DNA from 3 places in the Leucobacter sp. UCMA 4100 genome. Region 2 is predicted to be linked to each of the others. Evidence: riboswitches for the same ligand, from Rfam matches in the RefSeq annotation. Region 2 holds a riboswitch; each other region holds the start of a gene.
What was found. Region 2 has a riboswitch for thiamine pyrophosphate ahead of JSO19_RS02045 (thiamine ABC transporter substrate-binding protein). Riboswitches for the same ligand answer to the same signal wherever they lie in the genome.
Positions count from the first base shown of each region.

Region 1: another riboswitch for thiamine pyrophosphate. It lies ahead of thiM (hydroxyethylthiazole kinase); the one in region 2 lies ahead of JSO19_RS02045 (thiamine ABC transporter substrate-binding protein).
Region 3: another riboswitch for thiamine pyrophosphate. It lies ahead of thiD (bifunctional hydroxymethylpyrimidine kinase/phosphomethylpyrimidine kinase); the one in region 2 lies ahead of JSO19_RS02045 (thiamine ABC transporter substrate-binding protein).

Region 1 is NZ_JAFEUS010000002.1:1,751,135-1,758,455, forward strand. It holds gene JSO19_RS08230 (23S rRNA (pseudouridine(1915)-N(3))-methyltransferase RlmH) at 1-70, shown strand, start outside; gene JSO19_RS08235 (helix-turn-helix domain-containing protein) at 670-990, opposite strand; gene nrdH (glutaredoxin-like protein NrdH) at 1,360-1,593, shown strand; gene nrdE (class 1b ribonucleoside-diphosphate reductase subunit alpha) at 1,778-3,883, shown strand; gene nrdF (class 1b ribonucleoside-diphosphate reductase subunit beta) at 3,920-4,897, shown strand; TPP riboswitch at 5,028-5,123, shown strand; gene thiM (hydroxyethylthiazole kinase) at 5,212-6,027, shown strand; gene thiE (thiamine phosphate synthase) at 6,024-6,677, shown strand; gene JSO19_RS08265 (ABC transporter substrate-binding protein) at 6,674-7,321, shown strand, end outside.
Region 2 is NZ_JAFEUS010000002.1:398,209-405,529, reverse strand. It holds gene sucC (ADP-forming succinate--CoA ligase subunit beta) at 1-432, shown strand, start outside; gene sucD (succinate--CoA ligase subunit alpha) at 466-1,368, shown strand; gene JSO19_RS02060 (epimerase) at 1,445-2,425, opposite strand; gene JSO19_RS02055 (hypothetical protein) at 2,526-3,575, shown strand; gene JSO19_RS02050 (cell division protein PerM) at 3,610-5,319, shown strand; TPP riboswitch at 5,333-5,442, shown strand; gene JSO19_RS02045 (thiamine ABC transporter substrate-binding protein) at 5,436-6,527, shown strand; gene JSO19_RS02040 (ABC transporter permease) at 6,524-7,321, shown strand, end outside.
Region 3 is NZ_JAFEUS010000002.1:1,762,869-1,770,189, reverse strand. It holds gene JSO19_RS08325 (D-alanyl-D-alanine carboxypeptidase family protein) at 1-24, shown strand, start outside; gene JSO19_RS08320 (TetR/AcrR family transcriptional regulator) at 106-771, shown strand; gene JSO19_RS08315 (hypothetical protein) at 862-1,047, shown strand; gene JSO19_RS08310 (TetR/AcrR family transcriptional regulator) at 1,044-1,718, opposite strand; gene JSO19_RS08305 (agmatine deiminase family protein) at 1,836-2,879, shown strand; gene JSO19_RS08300 (amidase) at 2,876-4,567, shown strand; gene JSO19_RS08295 (APC family permease) at 4,647-6,035, shown strand; TPP riboswitch at 6,161-6,252, shown strand; gene thiD (bifunctional hydroxymethylpyrimidine kinase/phosphomethylpyrimidine kinase) at 6,325-7,212, shown strand; gene tenA (thiaminase II) at 7,209-7,321, shown strand, end outside.

The DNA of each region.
Region 1 (7,321 bases), 1.4 Mb from region 2:
CCTCATTCTTGTCGAGCAGGTCTACCGTGCGCAAGAGATCAGCGCGGGTCGCCAGTACCACCATGTATAGGGCGCCTGCGCTACCGCCCTCCTCGTGTCGGTGGTCAGCCTTACACTGCCTCCATGACCTCATCACGCCTTCACGTCACGCGCTCGCGGGCAACAGCCGAAGCGTGGTTCTTCGCATGCTTTGCGACTGAAGTAGCGGCGAGTGATGCTGGCGTTGCCGGGGCGCTGGCACACGTCGTGCCCTGGCTGGTCTTGCACCCCGATGAGGCGCCTGGTAACCGCCCGTTACTGCGTGGCACATTGCGGCCGCATCTCACCGAGGCTCACAGTGATCGTGAGGCCCTCACAATCGTCAATGCTGGCCCCAGTGTGCTTCTTCAAACGCGGGTGCTGCGAAGTTGCGGCTGCGGGCTACGTGCATCGCTTCCCAGGCGATCGCTTCCGGGCGATCACCTGGTGGTGAGGCCGAGCAGCTGCTCGCGATCGGCGTGCGGTGAGGGGAGGTGGTTTATGCGTTGGTTTACACCCGAAGGCGTCGAGCTCGTGTGGCCGTTTGTCTGGTGAATGGGTGAGTGTGGGGCTCGTGACGCTGGTGGCTGCGGCGGTGCGGGGTCGAACGCGGCTGTCGTGTGGCGTTTCGGTGCCCTTTGGTTCTGAGCCCTACTGAGGAGGTGCCGTCTCGCCGGTCTTACGGGCATGCATCAGGTCATTCGCGGTAATGCGGCGGCGCTCTTTAGGGTGAACGTCGCTGTCGGTGATGCCGCTGACGAGATCGGCGGTGGTGGTGTCGAGCGCGGTTGCGAGACGTGCGAGCATATCGACCTTCGGCGTCGTGATGCCGCGCTCTATTCGACTCAGGCTGGTGAGATGAATCTCGGCCATGTCGGCGAGGTCCTGCTGGCTGATGCCTATTGCGCGCCTTCTCGACCGAATCTTGTTACCGACAATGCGGGCAATACGAAGATGTTCTGATTGCTGCATAGGAGTAATGGTGTCACGGAGTGGGCTCGGGCTCGATGGGCTTTGATGCCTATAGCTTATACGCCACATGTCGCGCTCTCGTTATTGTGGCTCGACACGCCGATAAGGCATTCGGGCAGAAAATGTTTCCAGGCCCCTTCGGCCTGTGGAAAACTCCGCCAAAAGCGCAGATTCATGCCAAAAGTTTTGACGGTATTTGTTCACAAAAAGTGAAAAAGATGGTGGAAAGTTACACCGGTGTAACTACAGCATCTTGTGGTTAAGGTTCATGTGGTTCACTATATGTAGTGCTTGGGGAGGGAACCGCTCTGTGCCGTTACCCCGAGGCATGACACGACGTAAGTACCTGTTCGGAAGAAGGAAAGCATTATGACTATCACCGTTTACACGAAGCCTTCATGCGTGCAGTGCGACATGACCTCGCGCGCGCTCGACAACAAGGGTATTGAGTACAACACGCTCGATCTTTCAGAAGATCCCGCGGCGCTCGAGCACGTGAAAGAGCTCGGTTACCTGCAGGCTCCCGTCATCGTTGCCGATGGCGAGCACTGGTCAGGCTTCCGCCCAGACAAGATCGAAGAGCTCGCAAACCGCCTCGCGTAATGCTGGCGGCCCTCGCGGGCTCTCGACACCGAAACACCACACATAGCGGCGGGCAACCCTCAATGGCGAGGGAAGCCGGCCGCTCACCACTATATAGAGCACTACCAGAGTGAGGATGAGAGAGATTTTGGATACGGCACTGAAAGCGCAGACCGACCAGCACGAGTCATCGAAGATTAGCGATATGGACTATCACTCGCTGAACGCGATGCTGAACCTGTATGACGCTGATGGCAAGATCCAGTTCGATAAAGACCGCGAAGCCGCGCGCCAGTACTTCCTGCAGCACGTCAACCAGAACACGGTGTTCTTCCACAACTTCGAAGAGCGCATGCGGTACCTGCTCGACAACGAGTACTACGAGCGCGAGCTCGTTGAGCAGTACTCGGTGAAGTTCATTGAGCAGCTCACCGACGAGGCCTACGCGATGAAGTTCCGCTTCCCGACCTTCCTTGGCGCGTTCAAGTTCTTCACCTCGTACGCCCTGAAGACCTTCGACGGGAAGCGTTACCTCGAGCGCTTCGAAGATCGCGTCGTCATGGTCGCCCTCGGGCTTGCACAGGGCGACGAGAACCTCGCCCGCGGCTACATGCGTGAGATCGTTTCGGGTCGCTTCCAGCCCGCAACCCCGACCTTCCTCAACCTCGGCAAGGCTCAGCGAGGCGAACTCGTTTCGTGCTTCCTGCTGCGCGTAGAAGACAACATGGAGTCGATTGCTCGTGGAGTGAACTCATCGCTGCAGCTGTCGAAGCGTGGCGGTGGCGTGGCGCTTTCACTCTCGAACCTTCGTGAGGCCGGTGCGCCGATCAAAAAGATCGAGAACCAGTCGTCGGGCATCATTCCCGTCATGAAGCTGCTCGAAGACAGCTTCAGCTACGCGAACCAGCTCGGTGCTCGACAGGGCGCGGGCGCGGTATACCTCTCGGCACACCACCCCGACATCATGCAGTTTCTCGATACCAAGCGTGAGAACGCCGACGAGAAGATTCGCATTAAGACGCTCTCGCTCGGTGTCGTGGTGCCTGACATCACGTTCGAGCTCGCGAAGAAGAACGAAGACATGTACCTCTTCTCGCCGTACGACGTCGAGAGTGTGTACGGCGTTCCCTTCGGCGACCTGCCCATCACCGAGAACTACTACGAGATGGTGAACGACGCGCGCATTAAGAAGACGAAGATCAGCGCGCGCGCCTTCTTCCAGACTGTTGCAGAGCTGCAGTTCGAGTCGGGCTACCCGTACATCGTGTTTGAAGACACTGTGAACCGCGAGAACCCCATCAAGGGCCGCATCAACATGTCGAACCTCTGCTCTGAGATTCTGCAGGTCAACACCCCAACGACCTACAACGAAGACCTCAGCTACAACGAGATCGGTAAAGACATCTCGTGCAACCTCGGCTCGATGAACATTGCCGCGATGATGGACGGCGATACGTTTGCTGAGAGCGTCGACCTCTCAATTCGTGCGCTCACCGCGGTGAGCGACATGAGCCACATTAGCTCGGTTCGTTCGATCGAAGACGGTAACGACAAGTCGCACGCGATTGGCCTCGGCCAGATGAACCTGCACGGCTACCTCGCCCGTGAGCACATTCACTACGGGTCAGAAGAGGGTATCGACTTCACGAATATCTACTTCTACACGATCCTCTTCCACGCACTCAAAGCATCGAACGCGATCGCGATTGAACGCAAGACGACCTTCGACGGCTTCGCCGATTCGAAGTACGCCTCGGGCGAGTTCTTCGACAAGTACACCGATCAGGTGTGGGAGCCCGAGACCGACCGCGTCAAGCAGCTCTTCTCAGACGCTGGCGTCTCAATTCCCACGAACGACGATTGGAAGCAGCTCAAGGCCTCGGTCATGGAGCACGGCATCTACAACCAGAACCTGCAGGCGGTTCCGCCGACCGGCTCGATCTCGTACATCAACAACTCGACCTCGTCGATTCACCCGATCGCATCGAAGGTTGAGATTCGTAAAGAGGGCAAGCTTGGCCGCGTGTACTACCCGGCTCCGTTCATGACGAACGAAAACCTCGATTACTACACCGACGCGTACGAGGTTGGCCCAGAAAAGATCATCGACACCTATGCCGCGGCAACGCAGCACGTCGACCAGGGCTTGTCGCTCACCCTGTTCTTTAAGGACACGGCGACGACTCGCGACATCAACCGCGCGCAGATCTACGCATGGCGCAAGGGCATCAAGACGATTTACTACATTCGTCTGCGCCAGCTCGCACTCGAGGGCACTGACATGACCGAGTGCGTCAGCTGCATGCTCTAACGTCACACCGACCACAAACGCGAAGAGAAGGAAACGATGAACCCGAAGCCGTTCAAGTTGGGCCACGCCGTTCAGGCGATTAACTGGAACCGCATTGAAGATGAGAAGGACCTTGAGGTCTGGAACCGTCTCGTCAACAACTTCTGGCTGCCAGAAAAGGTGCCCCTATCAAACGACGTGCAGTCGTGGGCGACGCTGACCGAAGACGAGAAGCTGCTCACCATGCGCGTCTTCACCGGCCTCACGCTGCTCGATACCATTCAGGGCACCGTCGGTGCGGTGTCGCTCATTCCCGATGCCGCAACCCCTCACGAAGAGGCGGTGCTCACGAACATTGCGTTCATGGAGTCGGTGCACGCCAAGAGCTACTCATCGATCTTCTCGACGCTCTGCTCGACGCAGGAAATCGACGACGCCTTCCGCTGGTCGGTAGAAAACACCTACCTGCAGAAGAAGGCGCAGATCATCGTCGACTACTACGAGGGCGACGATCCGCTGAAGCGCAAGGTCGCATCGACGCTGCTTGAGTCATTCCTGTTCTACTCGGGCTTCTACCTGCCGATCTACTGGTCGAGCCGCGCGAAGCTCACGAACACTGCCGACCTCATTCGCCTCATCATTCGTGACGAGGCCGTGCACGGTTACTACATTGGTTACAAATACCAGGTGGCCCTGCAGAAGGAGACTCCTGAGCGTCAGGAAGAACTGCGCGAGTACGTCTTCGCGCTCATGTACGAGCTCTACGAGAACGAGGTGCTCTACACGCAAGACCTCTACGACAGCGTCGGTCTGACCGAAGACGTCAAGAAGTTCTTGCACTACAACGCCAACAAGGCCCTCATGAACCTCGGCTACGATCCGATGTTCCCGAAGGAGCTCACCGACGTGAACCCCGCGATTCTGTCGTCGCTTTCGCCGAACGCTGACGAGAACCACGACTTCTTCTCGGGCTCGGGCTCGTCGTACGTCATCGGCAAGGCCGTGGCGACCGAAGACGAAGACTGGGACTTCTAAGACTCATCGAAGCCTGTCGAAGGCGCCCCGCATCTGCGAAACCGCAGGTTCGGGGCGCTTTTGCGTTGGTTCGGGACGTGCGGCCGAGACGCGAGGGTATGAGTCGAGCGCGACATGGGCTAGGGTTGAGTTCAGTGACACGGGGTGCTGCCAAGCGCAGCTGAGATTACACCCGTCGAACCTGATCCAGTTCGTACTGGCGAAGGGAATGTCCGAATGAGCAGGGTACATTCGGGGCACCGAATGGGGTGCCTGCGGCTGGCTATACTCGCGAAAGCTCGGCTTCTCTTCGTCGCGAAGAAAGTTGAGAGACAATGCCCGCTTCACCCTCAGGCGCCCTGCTCGATGAGCTTCGGGCGCAATCGCCCCTGGTGCACAGCATCACCAACTCGGTGGTGCCGAACTTCACCGCGAACGTGCTGCTCGCCATTGGCGCGGCGCCCGCAATGGTTGACATCGTCGGCGAGGCCGGGCTCTTCGCCCGGGTTGCCGGCGGCCTACTCGTGAACGTGGGAACGCCCACCCCAGAGCAGCGCGAGGCGGCCGAAGAGGCGGTCGAAGCCGCTCTCGATGCCGGCACCCCGTGGGTGCTCGACCCCGTCGCGGTTGGTGCGCTGCCCATTCGCACCGAGCTCGCGGAGCGCCTCGCCGAGAAGCGCCCCTACGCGATTCGCGGCAATGCCTCTGAGGTGCTCGCGCTCGCGGGAGAGGGGGCGGGTGGCAAGGGCGTTGACTCGGCCGACACGACCGAGGCGGCGGGGCCCGTCGCGGTAGAGCTCGCGCGCCGGCTTGGCACCGTTGTCGCGGTGTCGGGGCCCGAAGATTTCATCACCGATGGCCAGCGGATCCTCCGGGTGGCAAACGGCGACGCGATGCTCACGCGCGTCACGGGCGGCGGTTGCGCGCTCGGTTCGCTCGTGGCCGGCTTCGCTGCGGTGCGCGGCGAGGTGCCTCCCGTCGAGGCGGTCGCCGCGGCACACGTCGTGTACGGCGTCGCGGCCGAGCGTGCGGCGACGGGTGCGGCGGGGCCTGGAACCTTCGCGGCGCGGCTCATCGACGCGCTGTACGAGGTGAGCCCGGCCGAGGTTTCGGCCTCAGAGCGGCTGCGCGAAGAGGCGGTGACGGCGTGAATCTCGGCATCTATCTCGTGACCGACCGCGCCCTGTGTGGCGACCGCGGAGTCGTGCAAACGGTGCGGCAGGCGGTCGACGGCGGCGTCAACACCGTGCAGCTGCGTGAAAAGTACGACGGCTTCGACGAGCAATTGCGCGAGCTCGAGCGCCTCGCCGAGGTGATCGACGGCCGCGCCCTGCTCGTTATCAACGACCGGCTCGACGTTGCGATCGCCGCTCGCGAGCGCGGCATCGCGGTCGATGGCGTGCACCTGGGGCAGGGCGATACTGCTGTGGATCGGGCCCGGGGCGAACTCGGCCCCGACGCGATCATCGGGCTCACGGCCAACACCCCTGAGCATCTCGCCGCGGTCGCGAACATGCACGAAGGATCGGTCGACTACCTCGGCATCGGTGTGATTCGGCCCACCTCGACGAAGCCGAACCACCCGCCGGCGCTCGGCTTCGACGGCTTCGAGCACCTCGCCGCGACGGCGCCAGTGCCCCCGGTCGCGATCGGTGGCGTCGAGCTTGCCGATACCGCCGAGCTGCGACGCCGCGGCGCCGCAGGCATCGCGGTCGTCTCGGCAATCTGCGCGGCTCCCGATGCCGAGGCCGCGGCTCGCGACTTCGTGCGCGCCTGGCACTCGGGCGAGGTGACCCGATGAGGGCCGCGCGGGTTCTGGCCGCGGCGGTCGCGGTGCTGCTCGCCGGGGCGATTGCCGGGTGCGGGAGCGGGGCGGGATCCGCCGCGGTGCAATCGGGGGCAGCGGGTGCTCCTGGCGCCAGCGAGAACGGGACGAAGATTCGCTTCGCGCTCGACTGGACCCCGAATACGAACCACACCGGGCTCTACGTCGCGCTCGAACGGGGCTATTTCGCCGACGCCGGCCTCGACGTCGAGGTGCTGCCGTTTAACAACATCAACCCCGAGGTGCTCGTCGACGCGGGGCAGGCCGAGTTTGGCATCAGCCACCAGGACACCGCGAGCATGGCGATTGCCGCGGGGGCAGGCCTCATCTCGGTGCTCGCGGTTGAGCAGACGTGGGCGAGCGAGGTCGCGGTGCTCGCCGACCGCGACGACATCGAGAGCCCTGCCGATCTTGACGGGCTCGTGTTCGGCGGCTTCGACAACCCCTCAGAGACGGCGACCATGCGCGGCGTCGTTCAGGCCGCCGGCGGCACCGGCGAGTTCGAGACGGTCGTGCTCGCGACGAACGCCTACGAGGCGCTCTACTCGGGGGCGGTCGACTTCACCGTTCCGTATGTGGCGTGGCAGGGCATCGAGGCGGCCAGGCGGGGCATCGAGCTC
Region 2 (7,321 bases):
AAGCTTGACGGTGAAGTTGGCGTTATCGGTAACGGCGCTGGCCTCGTAATGTCGACCCTCGACGTCGTTGCTTACGCAGGCGAGAACCACGGCAACGTGAAGCCCGCGAACTTCCTCGACATCGGCGGCGGCGCATCAGCCGAGGTTATGGCTAACGGCCTCGACGTCATTCTCGGTGACGAGCAGGTCAAGAGCGTGTTCGTGAACGTGTTCGGCGGTATCACCGCGTGTGACGCGGTTGCAAACGGCATCGTTGGCGCGCTCAATAAGCTCGGTGAAGCGGCAAACAAGCCGCTCGTTGTGCGCCTCGACGGCAACAACGTTGAAGAGGGCCGCCGCATTCTCGAAGAGGCTGCGCACCCGCTCGTAACGCTCGCTGCAACCATGGACGAGGGTGCAGATAAAGCTGCCCAGCTCGCCAACGAGCGCTAGTCGCACCCGAACCAAGAATTGTAAGGAAACAACATGTCAATCTTCTTGACCAAGGATTCAAAGGTCATCGTTCAGGGCATCACCGGCGGCGAGGGTACGAAGCACACCGCGCGCATGCTCGCAGCAGGCACGAACATTGTCGGCGGCGTTAACGCACGCAAGGCTGGCACCACCGTCTCGCACACCGATGCTTCGGGCAACGCCGTTGAGCTTCCCGTGTTCGCAACGGTCGCTGAGGCAATGGAGGAGACCGGGGCTGACGTCTCGGTTGCTTTTGTGCCGCCGGCATTCACCAAAGACGCCGTTATCGAGGCGATCGACGCCGAGATCGGCCTGCTCGTGGTGATCACCGAGGGCGTGCCCGTGAAGGACACTGCCGAGTTCTGGGCATACGCTCAGCAGAAGGGCAACAAGACCCGCATGATCGGGCCAAACTGCCCAGGCATCATCACTCCTGATGAGGCGCTCGCTGGCATCACCCCGGCAACGATTACGGGTAAGGGCCCCATCGGCCTCGTCTCGAAGTCGGGCACCTTGACCTACCAGATGATGTACGAGCTGCGCGATCTCGGTTTCTCGACCGCGATCGGTATTGGCGGCGACCCCATCATCGGCACCACCCACATCGATGCGCTCGCTGCGTTTGAGGCTGACCCCGAGACGAAGGCGATCGTCATGATCGGCGAGATCGGTGGCGACGCTGAGGAGCGCGCGGCAGAGTTCATCAAGAGCAACGTGACGAAGCCCGTCGTGGGCTACGTTGCAGGCTTCACCGCACCCGAGGGCAAGACCATGGGCCACGCAGGCGCTATCGTCTCGGGCTCGGCAGGCACCGCTCAGGCGAAGAAGGAAGCTCTTGAGGCCGCTGGCGTCAAGGTAGGCAAGACCCCTTCAGAGACCGCGACGCTGCTGCGTGAGGTTTACGCAGCCCTGTAAGTCTTCATACGAGCAAGGACGCCGGCCTCCCGAGAACGGGGAGCCGGCGTTCTTGTTTCTCGGCGCCCTGTTCGGGCTACCGTTTGTGCGTCTTGGCACCGAGCGTCGCCGCGACGGCATCTTCGAGGTGCGGGTATCGAAACTCGTAGCCCGCCTCGAGCAGGGTCTCAGGCAGTACCCACCGGCTCTTGAGGGTGAGCTCGGTCTCGGTGCGAATGGCGATGGCGCCGATCTCCTGCATCCAACGCGGCATCGGGAAATGAACCTTGGCGCCCACGGCATCGCGAATGACTCGCATAAAGCTCCGATTATCGACGGGGTAGGGTGATGCCACGTTGATGGGGCCTGAGAGCTCTTCGTGGGTTTCAACGAAGTCGATCACGCGGGCGATCTCGTCGAGGTGCACCCAGCTAAAACGCTGCTTGCCTCCGCGAGCTCCTGGCCAGTGGGCTGTGCCAGCACGGCGTCGCGCGTACGTGACCGGCCAGCGCCCGTCGAGCTGGGTGCCGCCGAGACCTAGCCTCGCGAGACGGGTGAGTAGCGTGAGTACCGAACCTTCGCCGAGCACGATCGTGGCCCGGAGGGCGACCCTGCGGGTCTCGGGGAGCTCGTCAGCAAAGATTGCCCGCTCCCACGCTCGAACGACATCGACTGAGAAGCCGTTGCCAATATCGCCCGTGCTCTCGGTCATGGGTCGGTCTTCGGCGTGCCGGTAGATGGTTGCCGATGAGGCGTTGACCCAGAGGGGTGGCGGGTTCTCTGCATCGCGGATCGCCCGGCTGAGTGCCCCGGTGGTTTCTTCGCGGGAGCGAAAGATCTCGGCGCGGTTGGCTCTGGTGTACCGGCAGTTTACGCTCTTGCCCGAGAGACCAATCACGAGGGAAGCCCCGTCGACAGCGCGGGCGATCGCGGCTGGGTCGTCCCAGGAGACGTCGGCTCCGCTCCGACCAATCGTGACGACTTCGCGCCCCTGCTCACGGTAATGCTCGGTGAGCGCCTGCCCCATGAATCCTGAGGCGCCGCCGATGACGACCCGCCCGGTGCTGTCTGCCTGCATGACCTCACTGTACGTCATACTCGGCAACACTCGCTACGGCGTCGCGCGAGACGGGCCATACTGGCTGTGAAGCATTTCGCGAACGAAAGGACTCCGCACAATGAGCGCACCGCAGGGCGTACACCTGGTTGGATCAATCAATCTTGACACTGCCGATGAGACGATGCGCCTCGTGGCCGCAGAGCTCGGCGGGCATGTGAAGCGTATTCCTGACGGCGAGGTGGGGGAGCGTTTTCACTGGATCGCGTTTCAGGCGCAGCGGCTGGCCGCGACCGATGGTATTCATCACGTGGGCGATGAACCGCGCATCATACGCGGTGTCGACTTTCGTCCGGTCGCGCTCGACGAGGGGGTTCGTGCCGAGACGCTCGATCTGCAGCCGCTCGGCTATGCTGAGGCCGCGCTTGAGTCGTACGCCGTCTTTGAGGGGCTGCAGCGCGATGGCGTGATCGCGCCCGGCACTCGATTCCAGGTGTCGCTGCCGACCCCGCTCGGGGTTGTCGGAAGCTTTGTCGTGCAGCCGAACCGTGCCGAGTTTGAGCCGGTATACGAGGCCGCGCTCGCCCGTGAACTTGCGGCGATTCTCGACGCAATTCCTGCCGACCGCCTCGCGATTCAGTGGGACGCCGCGCTCGAGTTTGCGCATCTCGAGGGGGCTGGATACGGCGCCCCCTCTGAGACCTGGTATGACGAAGACGCTTGGCAGGCGACGACTAACCGCCTCGCGCGACAGATCAGCAGGGTTCCCGAGAACGTCGAGGTTGGCGTGCACCTGTGCTACGGCGACGTTGGCGAGAAACACTTTGTCGAGCCGAAAGATTCGGCGAACCTCGTACGCTTTGCCAATCTCGTCGCGGCGAAGGCAACGAGGCAGCTCAGCTGGGTGCACCTGCCGGTTCCGATCGATCGCGACGACGCGGCATATTTTGCCCCGCTCGCAGGGCTTGAGCTGCCGCACGAGACCGAACTGTACCTCGGCCTCGTGCACCGCGAAGACGGCGTCGATGGAGCAAAGCGTCGGGCCAAGGCCGCCGAGGCCGCGCTTGAGCGTCCCTGGGGCATTGCCACCGAGTGTGGCTTTGGCCGGGCTCCCGAGGGCACGACTGCCGAACTCTTTGCGACGCATCGCGACGTGGCGAGTTCCTGGTAAACATCGGGCTTTGGGTCGTTACACTTGAGTGAGCATGCGACACCTACTTACAGCCCTCGTTGCCGCCGTTGAGGCGGCGTTAATCGCGCTCGCCGGCATCGCGTTTATCGCGGTTCCGACGCTCCTTATCGGCGCGGTTACACTCTCGCTCGGCGTCGACCTGTCGACGCTCACCGAGACTATGGCGGGGGTGTGGATGCTGGGGCACGGTGGTGGCCTGAGTATCGCGGTGAGCGACGCGCAGGCGGTGAGCCTCGGCCTCGGGCCCAATCCGCTTACCTTCGACATCACGCTTGCGCCGCTGCTCATCGCCATCGTCACCGCGACGCTCGCGTGGCGCATGGGGTACCGCTTCTCGAACGATATGACGACTGGCGCGGCCGCAATTACGGGCGGATCGCTCGGCTTCATCGGTGCTTCAGTACTCATCGCGGTCATAGCTGGGAGCCTGCTCGCCGCACCGATCTGGGCAGCGACGGCGCTCGCTTCGCTCTGGTTCATTATTCCTGCGTGGGGCGGCTTCATGATGCACCACGGCGACGTGGTGAGCACCGCCTGGTTCAAGTTCAAGGTCGCGCTCGAGCAGGCAGGCGCGCCGAAGCTCGGGTGGGGAGCCGAACGTTACCTTGCCCGCACGCTTAAGCTCGTTGCGATGTTGCTCCTCGGGCTCACGGCGCTGGGCGCGATCGGCGTGACCTTTTCGCTGTTGCTCGGGTTCGTTGACATCATTTCGCTCACGCAATCGATGCACCTCGACTTCATTGGCAGCCTGACGTTCTTCTTGGGGCAGCTCGCGTTCCTGCCGACGGCCATGATCTGGGCCGTGTCTTGGTTCGCGGGTCCAGGCTTTGTCGTGGGTTCTGGCTCGAGCGTGACCCCGTACGAGACGTTGCTTGGGCCGCTGCCGAGTATCCCGCTGCTTGCCGCTATCCCCGACTCGTGGGGAAGCTGGGGCATGTTGGCGATGCTCTTTGTGGTGCTCGTGGGCGTTGTCATCGGTGCGCTCGCCGCGAAGCTGCCAGAGTTTCGGCGCCTGACGCCGCTGCGTCTCACCGTGATCGCTTCGGCCGCGGTCGTGGTGACGGGGCTTGTGCTCGCGCTCACGTTTGCCCTCTCAAGCGGATCGCTCGGCCCAGGCCGTCTCGAAGCCGTCGGCCCGCTCGTGTGGCCGGCCGCGTGCGCTGCCTCCATTGAGCTTGCGCTCGGTCTGCTCGCCGGGTTCATGCTGGTGCGTCGTGGGGGCGAGGGCTCCGACGAGACGCGAACCGCCGAGCCAGCGTATGTCGACCAGCATGAACTCGTCGAACTCGATGTCGACGCTGATCGCTATGTCACCCAGCCCGTGGCACGGGCGAGCTGGGACGACGAATCCCCAGGGCTCGCTGACGAGGGCCACCCCTTTGCGGGGGAGAGCGACGGCACACACGTCATTGACTTTGGTGAGCACGAGCGTGCAGACAGTGCGCTCGACGAAGAGCACGCTGACGACGAAGATCGCGATGACGATGTCGGCGAGACCGGTTGGAGCGAGACCGACGACGGTGTCGACCCCGATCAAGCAACCGCCCAGGTCTCACGCATCGCAGATCCCATTGCCGAAGAAACGGCTGAACCCTGGTACCGCAAGGCGGCGAAGCCGAGGCGGCAGCGAAAGCGACCGGTGTTTGATCCAGAAAAGCTCGAGGAAGAGTTTTCATGGGAGTCGAAGCCCGATGACGAGGGATCTTCGAACCGGGGCGAATGAGTGTAGAGTAGGTTCTGCAATCCACGGGAGTTCGTTCGCGACGAACTGAGACTGAGCACGCGTGCTCGTACCGTTCAACCTGATCTGGGTCATGCCAGCGGAGGAAGGAATCTATTGTGGTGTACTCACCAAACCCTCGCGTAACACGTCACGCACTCGTCATCTCGGGCCTCGCACTGACGGGGGCGCTGCTCGTCGGTTGCTCGCAGCCAGGGTCAGCCGGGGGTAACTCCGATGACGCTGGTGACGCCAGCGATACCGTGACGCTCATCGTTCACGACAGTTTCGTGCCAGAAGAGGACTTTGAGAAGGCAGCGAGCGAAGCGACGGGCTATGACGTCAAGGTCATCACCGCCGGCGACGGGGGCGAGCTCACGAACCAACTCGTGCTCACGAAGGGCGAGCCGCTCGCTGACGCGTTCTTTGGCGTCGACCACATCTTTGCCTCACGGCTCGTTGAACACGAGGTGACCGAGGCGTACCTGCCCGAGAACCTGCCCGAGCGTGCGAAACAGTACGCGGTGACCGACGAGGGTGCGCTCACCCCGATCGACGTCGCAGCCACCTGCATCAACGTTGATACCGTCTGGTTTGACGAGGCCGGTATGCAGGCTCCAGAAACATATGAAGACCTCGCGAAGCCCGAATACCGTGACCTCACGGTGCTGCTCGACCCCACGTCATCGTCGACCGGCGCCTCGTTCCTCATCGGTACGATCGCCCACTTCGGCGAGGAAGGCTACCTCGACTACTGGTCATCGCTCGTTGACAACGGCGCTCGTGTTGAACAGGGGTGGAACGATGCCTACTACACGCACTTCACCGGTGGTAACGCCGATGGAACCTACCCGATCGTGGTTTCGTACAGCTCATCACCCGGCTACACGCTGACCGAAGACGGCAAGGGATCAACGACGAGCGCACCGCTCGCGACCTGCTCGAGCCAGGTTGAGTACGCGGGCGTGCTCGCCGGCGCAAAGAACAGCGCGGGAGCTCAGGCCGTCATCGACTACCTGCTCTCGTCAGACTTCCAGAACACCATTGCCGAGACCATGTACGTGTACCCGATCGACGAGAGCGCGCATGTTCCTGAAGAGTGGCAGGAGTTTGCGCCGTTGCCAGAGGCGCCCAACGATCTCAGCGCAACGCAGATTGGCGAGGGGCGTGACGGCTGGCTGAAGGCGCTCAGCGAGACCATCGGTCTATGAGGCTTTGGCGGGGAGCGCTCGGGGTCGCCGCCGCGATTCCGCTCGCGTTTCTTGCCCTGTTCTTCCTGTGGCCGGTCGCTTCGCTCGTTGCGACCGGTCTCGGAGGGGGCATCGTGACCCCCGAGGGTGGCATCTTTAGCGTGCTCTCGAACCCGCGCACGGGGCGGGTGATCGGGCAGACCCTCGCCCAAGCGGGAGCGGGAACAGCGCTCTCGGTCGTGCTCGGCTTGCCGGCGGCCTTCGCGCTCTACCGCATTCGCTTTGTGGGCCAGACCGTTATTCGAGGCCTGCTGACCGTGCCCTTTGTCCTGCCGACCGTGGTCGTTGGCGTTGCTTTCCAGTCGCTTTTCGGGCCGGGCGGCATGCTTTTTGGCCTTGGGCTCGACCAGTCGTTCACCGCGATCGTGCTGGCGCTCGCCTTCTTTAATGTCACGCTCGTCGCCCGCATCGTTGGCGGCTTCTGGCAGTCGCTCGACGAACGGCCTGAGCAGGCCGCACGGATGCTCGGGGCCTCGCCGCTGCGAGCCTGGGCGAGCGTGACCCTGCCACGGCTGCTCCCCGCTATCGGGTCGGCCGCAGCGCTCGTCTTCCTCTTTTGCGCGACGGCGTTTGGCGTCGTACTCGTGCTCGGAGGCAAACAATTCTCGAACATTGAGACCGAGATCTACGGCCTTACGATGCAGTTTCTCGACCTGCAGGGCGCAGCGGTGCTCTCGCTCGTGCAGGCCGTGATCGTGATCATCACCCTCATGGTCTCGGCCCGGTTGCGCACGAGGTACTCGGCAGGTGAACGC
Region 3 (7,321 bases), 1.4 Mb from region 2:
CCTGGTGACGTACTCTTCCGCTAAAATGCTCGCTATCTTCTCGCATTTTCGCGTTCATATTTTCACAAGCTCTTTCGCTACAGTGGTTGACCGAGGGGGACCCAATTGACCGCACAACAGAAACGCCAACAAATTCTTGAGGCCGCCGCCCAAGAGTTCGTCGAACGCGGGTATGCCGCAGCAACGCTCTCGTCGGTGGCAGGCCGCCTTGGCTTGACGAAGGGCGCACTCGCCCACCACTTCCCGACCAAAGATGAGCTGCTCTCAGGCCTCGGCGAACAGCTGAGCCAGGCCATCGAAGACTCTGACCGGGTGACCCGGGCCGCGTTTCCGAACAGCGGCATTCACGCGGCAGTCGCCTACCTCGTGCAGCTGAGCGCGATCGCCGCGAAGAACGTGTGCGTCGCCTCGACACTCGTACTGCTCACCGACCGTGGGGCACCGCCGAGCGCCATCTCAGAGCTCATCTTCGAGTGGCTCGACGGCCTCGTCTCGTTCCTCAAGCAGGCCCAGGACAGCGGCCAGATCGCCCCCGAGGTCGATGTCGAAGAGTTCGGTGAGTTCATGCTCGCGACAAACATCGGCACCACCCTCATCCCGAGCCGCACCCCCACGCCGCAGAACCGCCGCAAGCGTCTGCGTTTCATTCGCCTGGGCCTCGCGTCACTCGGTCTCGAAAACCCCGATCAGGTCGTCGACGAGGTGCTGCTTTCGGGCTACATCGACGTGCCCGCGATCAACCCTCCCATCGACCCGGTTCCGCTCCCCTAGCGAGCGGCCCCTCAAGGCCCGCCCTCACAGGGCAAGGCCAAACGCCGCATGGCTCGTTCACCTTTGCCCGTTTCTCTGTAGGCTGGCGGTATGTCAGAGAACAATCGGCTATTTCAGTCGTCAACCGGCTGGGTGCTCGGCGGCGCAATCGTCGGCGGTGGCGCGGGCGCGCTGCTCGGGCTCAGCTGGGATTCCGTTGATGTCGGCGCCGCAATCGGTTTTGCGCTGGGCGCGTGCGTGGGTTTCTCGATCGGGATGCTGCGCAAGCGGGGTTAGACCGCAGCTGCAGCGCTCTGCCCCTCGTCACCGAGCATGGGCTCCAGTCGCTCCTGAATGAGCCCCGGCCTCGCACCAACGAGCGTTTCGCACGCCTCGGCGAGACGGCTCGCGAAGAGTGCCGCGTCGGTTCCACGCGCGAGTGCGTGGGCGGCCATACCGTCGATCATCGCAAGAATGTGCCAGGCAACGGCTTCTTCATCATCGAGGCGAAACACCCCCTCGGCCCGCCCCTCGGCGATGATCTCGGTAATGCCACGCTGCCAATCACCCATCTGCTCATCGATCATGAGCGAGAGCGCCTTGCTGCCCCGGCCAAGCGACCACGCGTCAACCCACACGAGCGTGATGTCGTTGTGGTCACGACGCAGCACGGTCGCGATCATGCGCGCGAGCCTCGCCGGCCCGCCCGTCACCTGCCTCGCCTCGGTCAGCACCTCTTCGAGCTCTGAACTCACGAGTTCTCGAAAAGTTCGGGCAACGAGTTCTTCCATGGTGCCCGCGTAGTGGGCGACGAGCCCCGGCGCGACGCCAGCGCGCGTTGCGACCGAGCGCAGCGTGAGCGCAGAGAGGCCCGCTTCGCGAGCGAGCGCTGCGGCTGCGGTGTGGATCTCGTCCGATCGCTGGTCGGGTGTTTTGCGAACGCGAGGGCGTGAGGCGGGTGTTGACATGATGACTCCAGTGTAAGATGATTACTTATTGATCGAGTGATCAATAGCTTCGCGGCTCTTCGCGGAGGGCGGGCTCACAGGCACCCGCACGACGAAATGCTCTACAAAGGAGAAGACATGGGCTGGCGCATGCCGCACGAGGGTGACACACACGAACGTACCTGGATGGCGTTTCCCCGAGCAGGGATAACCCTCGGCGAGAACGCCGCTGAGGCAGAGACCGCATACGCGTCGTGGAGCGAAACCGCGCTCACCATCGCCGAGTTCGAGCCCGTGACCATGGTCGTCGATCCTACCGAGATGACCCGCGCAAAGAACATGCTCGGCTCAGCGGTCGAGATCATGGAGTCGCCCCTCGACGAGTTCTGGATGCGGGACTTCGGCCCAACCTTCGTCATCGACGACGAACGCCCCGGCGTGCTCGGTGCGGTCTCGTGGATTTTCAACGGCTGGGGAGCACCCGAGTGGGCCGAGTGGCAGGTCTCGGCGGGCATCGCCCCGATCATCGCCGAACAGGTGGGGGCCGAGCTCGTGAGCTCGGTGCTCGTGAACGAGGGCGGCGGCATTCACGTTGACGGCGAGGGCACCGTGCTGCTCACCGAGACGGTGCAACTCGACCCGAACCGAAACCCCTTCGCCAACAAGGCACGCGTCGAAGCCGAAATGGCACGCACCCTGGGCGCCACGAAGGCCATCTGGCTGCCCCGCGGCCTCACCCGCGACTACGACGACTTCGGCACGAACGGCCACGTCGACATTGTCGCCGCGTTCGCTTCGCCCGGCAAGGTGCTTCTGCACCGCCAGGACGACCCCGCGCACCCCGACCACGAAGTGACCCGCGAACTCAAGGTCATGCTGGAAGGCCAGACCGACGCTGCAGGCCGCGCGCTCGAAGTGATCGACGTACCCGCGCCCGCCGAACTGCGCGACGATGAGGGCTTTGTCGACTGGAGCTACCTCAACCACCTCGTGGTCAATGACGGCATCGTGGTGTGTGGCTTCGGCGAACCTGAGGCCGACGCACGGGCACGCGATATTCTTGAGCGTGCATACCCCGGGCGTCGAGCCGTAACGGTCGATGCCCGGCCGATCTTCGCACGCGGAGGCGGCATTCACTGCATCACCCAACAGCAACCACTCGTCACAGGAGAGCGCTCATGATCGACGTCGTTGAAGCCTCAATCGCAGAACTCCGCGGGGCACTCGAGGCCGGCAGCACCACGAGCGTCGACCTCGTGCGCGCCTACCTCGCGCGCATCGACGCCTACGATGCCCCCGGCTCTGAAACCGCACTCAACGCGGTTGTCGTTCGCAACCCCGAGGCGCTCGCTGAAGCTGAGGCGGCCGATGCCCGCAGGCGTGAGGGCAAGACCCTCGGCCCGCTCGACGGCATCCCCTACACCGCCAAAGACAGCTACCTCGTAACCGGCCTCACCGCTGCCTCGGGCTCGCCCGCCTTCGCCGACCTCGTCGCCCAGCGCGACGCCTTCACGATCGAACGCCTTCGCGCAGGCGGCGCCATTTGCCTCGGCCTCACCAACATGCCGCCCATGGCGAACGGCGGCATGCAGCGCGGCGTGTACGGCAGGGCAGAGAGCCCTTACAACGCCGAATACCTCACGAGCGCCTTCGCCTCGGGTTCATCGAACGGTTCTGGCACCGCAACCGCCGCGAGCTTCGCCGCCTTCGGGCTCGGCGAAGAGACCTGGTCGAGCGGCCGCGCCCCGGCAGCCTGCAACGCGCTGTGCGCCTACACCCCGAGCCGCGGCGTCATCTCGGTGCGTGGCAACTGGTCGCTCGTGCCCACCATGGACGTGGTCGTGCCGCACACCCGCTCGATGGCCGACATGCTCGAGGTGCTCGACGTGATCGTCGCCGACGACGCCGAAACGCGCGGTGACTTCTGGCGGGCCCAGCCCTGGGCTCCGATTCCAAGCGCTTCGTCGGTGCGACCCAGGTCGTACGTCGAACTCAGCGCTGCTGACCTGCGTGGCAAGCGACTCGGCGTACCCCGCATGTACATCAACGCCGACGACGAGGCGGGCACCGGCACCACCATCGGCGGCCCAACCGGCGAGCGCATCGACACCCGTGACTCGGTCATGGCCCTGTGGCACGGGGCACGTCAGGCGCTCGAGGCTGCGGGTGCCGAGGTAATCGAGGTCGACTTTCCGGTCGTCACGAACTACGAGGGCGATCGTGCCGGGGCCCCCATCCTGGCAACGCGCGGCCTCGTGAGCCCCGAGTTTCTACGCAGCGAGATCATCGATCTCTCGGCGTGGGCCTGGGACGACTTCCTCAAGGCCAACGGCGACCCGAAGCTGTCGTCGCTGGCCCTCGTCGACGGCGACACGATCTTCCCTGCCCCCGAGGGTGCACTGCCCGACCGGTACGTCGGTTTCGACGACGACATCGCAACCTACCCGGCCCAGGTTGCCGAGCACCCCTACGAAAGTTTCACCGAGATTGCACACCTCGAAGAGGGCGTGCTCGGGCTCGAAGAAACGCGTCGCACTGATCTCGAAGCGTGGATGGACCAGCTCGATCTCGACGCGGTCGTCTTTCCCGCGCTCGCCGATATCGGCAAGGCAGACATGGATGTGAACCCTGAATCGGCCGATGCCGGCTGGCGCAACGGCGTCTGGGTTGCCAACGGCAACCTCGCGATCCGCCACCTCGGCATACCGACCGTCACGGTTCCCATGGGCACGCTCGACGACATCTCAATGCCCATGGGCCTCACGTTCGCGGGCAAGGCCTACGACGACCAGGCCCTGCTCGAGCTTGGCCTCGCCTTCGAGGCCACCGGCTCGTACCGCTGCGAGCCGCCGCGCACGCCGCGCCTCTAGCGCCAAAGGCGGGGAGCTCGGCTGAAGGCCTGGCTCCCCGCAACCACGCCCACTCGCCAGTTTTACAAGGAAGTAACCCATGTCTTCAAGCACGCCAGCAACGCTGAAGCGCAACCTCAAACAACGCCACGTCGTGTTCATCGGCCTCGCGTACATGTCGCCATTCGCGGTCTTCGACACCTTCGGTATCGTCTCTGAAGCCACGCAGGGGCACGTGCCCATGTCGTACATCATCATCACGATCGCCGTGCTCTTCACCGCGTTCAGCTACGCGAAGATGGTGCGGGTCTACCCCTCGGCCGGCTCGGCCTACACCTATGCTCGCCGCACAATCGCAGCGCCCGTTGGCTTTCTCGTCGGCTGGGTCGCACTGCTCGACTACCTTTTCTTGCCCATGATCAATGCGCTGCTCGCAAAGATCTACCTCTCGGCACAGTTTCCCGAGGTGCCCGGCTGGCTGTGGATCGTTGGCCTGCTCGTCATCATCACCGCTCTGAACATCGTCGGTGTGCGCATTAGCGCCGCGGCCAACATGATCATGGTCGTGTTTCAGGCACTGCTCGCGATCGTCTTCGCCGTGCTCACGATCAGAGCGATTCTCGCCGACGATGCACTGAGCTTCACCTTCGCCCCCTTCTACTCGATGAACGCCGACATGATGAGCCTCATCGGCGGAGCCTCAGTGCTCGCCCTCGCCTTCCTCGGCTTCGACGCGGTCACGACCCTCGCCGAAGAGACCGTTGACCCCCGCCGCACCGTTCCCCGCGCCATCATGTGGATCGCGGCGCTCGGCGCCGCCTTCTTCGTCGCAATCACGTACGTCATGCAAACCCTCGTACCCGACCTCGAGACGCTGCAGTCAATCGCCGACGACATCGAGGGCGCCTCACCGTACATTGCGCTGCTCATCGGCGGTATCGCCTTCCAAACCCTCTTTCTCGCGGGGGCCACGGTTTCGGTACTCTCGTCGGGTCTCGCCTCACAGCTCAGCGCTTCGCGCCTGCTCTACGCCATGGGTCGCGACGGCATTCTCGCCCGCAAGCTCTTCAGCTATGTGCACCCGAAGTTTGGCACGCCCGTCTTCAACATCGTGCTCGTCGGCGCCATCGCCCTCGTCGCACTGCGGCTCGATCTCAACGCGGCCACCTCACTCATCAACTTCGGCGCCTTCACGGCCTTCGCCTTCGTGAACCTTTCGGTGATCGCATTCTGGCTTCGCCACCGCACCACGAGCCACATCACCGGCTCAACCTGGTCATGGGTGCTCGTTCCCGCCATCGGCTTTCTCATCAACGCGGCCCTCTGGGTGAGCCTCGATGAACTCGCCATGAAGGTGGGCCTCATCTGGACCGGCGTAGGCATCGTATACCTCGCGTGGCTCACGCGAGGCTTCCGCCGCCCAACCCCCGAAATGTCGTTCAACGAGGCGGGCGACCTGCCCACCGGCGTGATGCGCGTGGGCGAATAGCGAGGGCCGCCCGCGCCCAGCCTCTGAGGCTCCAGAGCCGCGTGATCCACCGATATCAGTTCGGGGTCACGCGGCTCTTCGCGTATACCCACTTGCCCACCGCAGCTCCCGGTGCACTATGGTGGAGGCAAGACACGGGGTGCCCCACGCGGGCTGAGATGACACCCGAGAACCTGATCGAGTTCGTACTCGCGGAGGGATGTCGATGCTCAGCGCCACGGCGGCGCCCCAGCACACCCACACCCCTTTCGTTGCGAACTCGACGCGAGCAGCAACGAAAGAGAGCACTGTGATTTCGAACGTCCTCACCATTGCAGGGACCGACCCCACGGGCGGCGCCGGCATTCAGGCCGACCTGAAAGCGTTCTCGGCGCTCGGCGCCTACGGCATGAGCGTCGTGACCGCCGTCGTCGCGCAAAACACCCGCGGCGTGCGCGAGTTCGTGGCCCTTGAACCGAATTTCGTTGCCGACCAGATCGCCGCGGTGTTCGACGATGTGCGCGTCGACGCCGTGAAGATCGGCATGGTCGCAAACGCAGGCATCATCGAGGCAATCGCCGACAGCCTCGACCGCTACGCCACCTGCCCCGTCGTGCTCGACCCCGTCATGGTTGCCAAGAGCGGCGACCACCTGCTCGCGCCCGAGGCGGTCGACGCGATTCGCGAGCGCCTCGTCACCCGCTCAACGATCATCACCCCGAACCTGCCAGAGGCGCAGGTGCTGCTCGGCCGCGACACCGAGATCGCCGACCTCGCCGGCATGCGGGCCTCGCTCGACGACCTCATGACGCTCGGCTCGCCCTGGGTGCTACTCAAAGGCGGTCACCTCGCCGACGGCGACAGCGTCGACCTGCTTGCGGGGCCCGCGACCGCAGCCCCCACTTCGGGCGCGAGTAGGGATCGGGCGGGGCGATCCGCCGCGTTTTCAGTCGCCGAGTTCACCTCGCCCCGCGTGCGCACCGTCAACACCCACGGCACCGGCTGCACCCTCTCTGCCGCGATCGCGGCCCTGCTGCCCGGCAGCGAACCCGTCGCCGCCGTGGCCCGCGCGAAGGAATACCTGACCGGTGCGCTGCGTCACGCCGACGACCTCGATGTCGGCGGCGGCCAGGGCCCCGTGCACCACTTTCACGAACTCTGGAACCACCCCACCACGACCGAAGGAGACCCCCGATGACCCTGTTCACCGACCTCAAGGCCGCGATCGGCCCCGAATGGCAGGCCTACACCGAACACGAATACGTGCGCCAGCTCGGCGAAGGCACCCTGCCGCTCGCCGTCTTCCA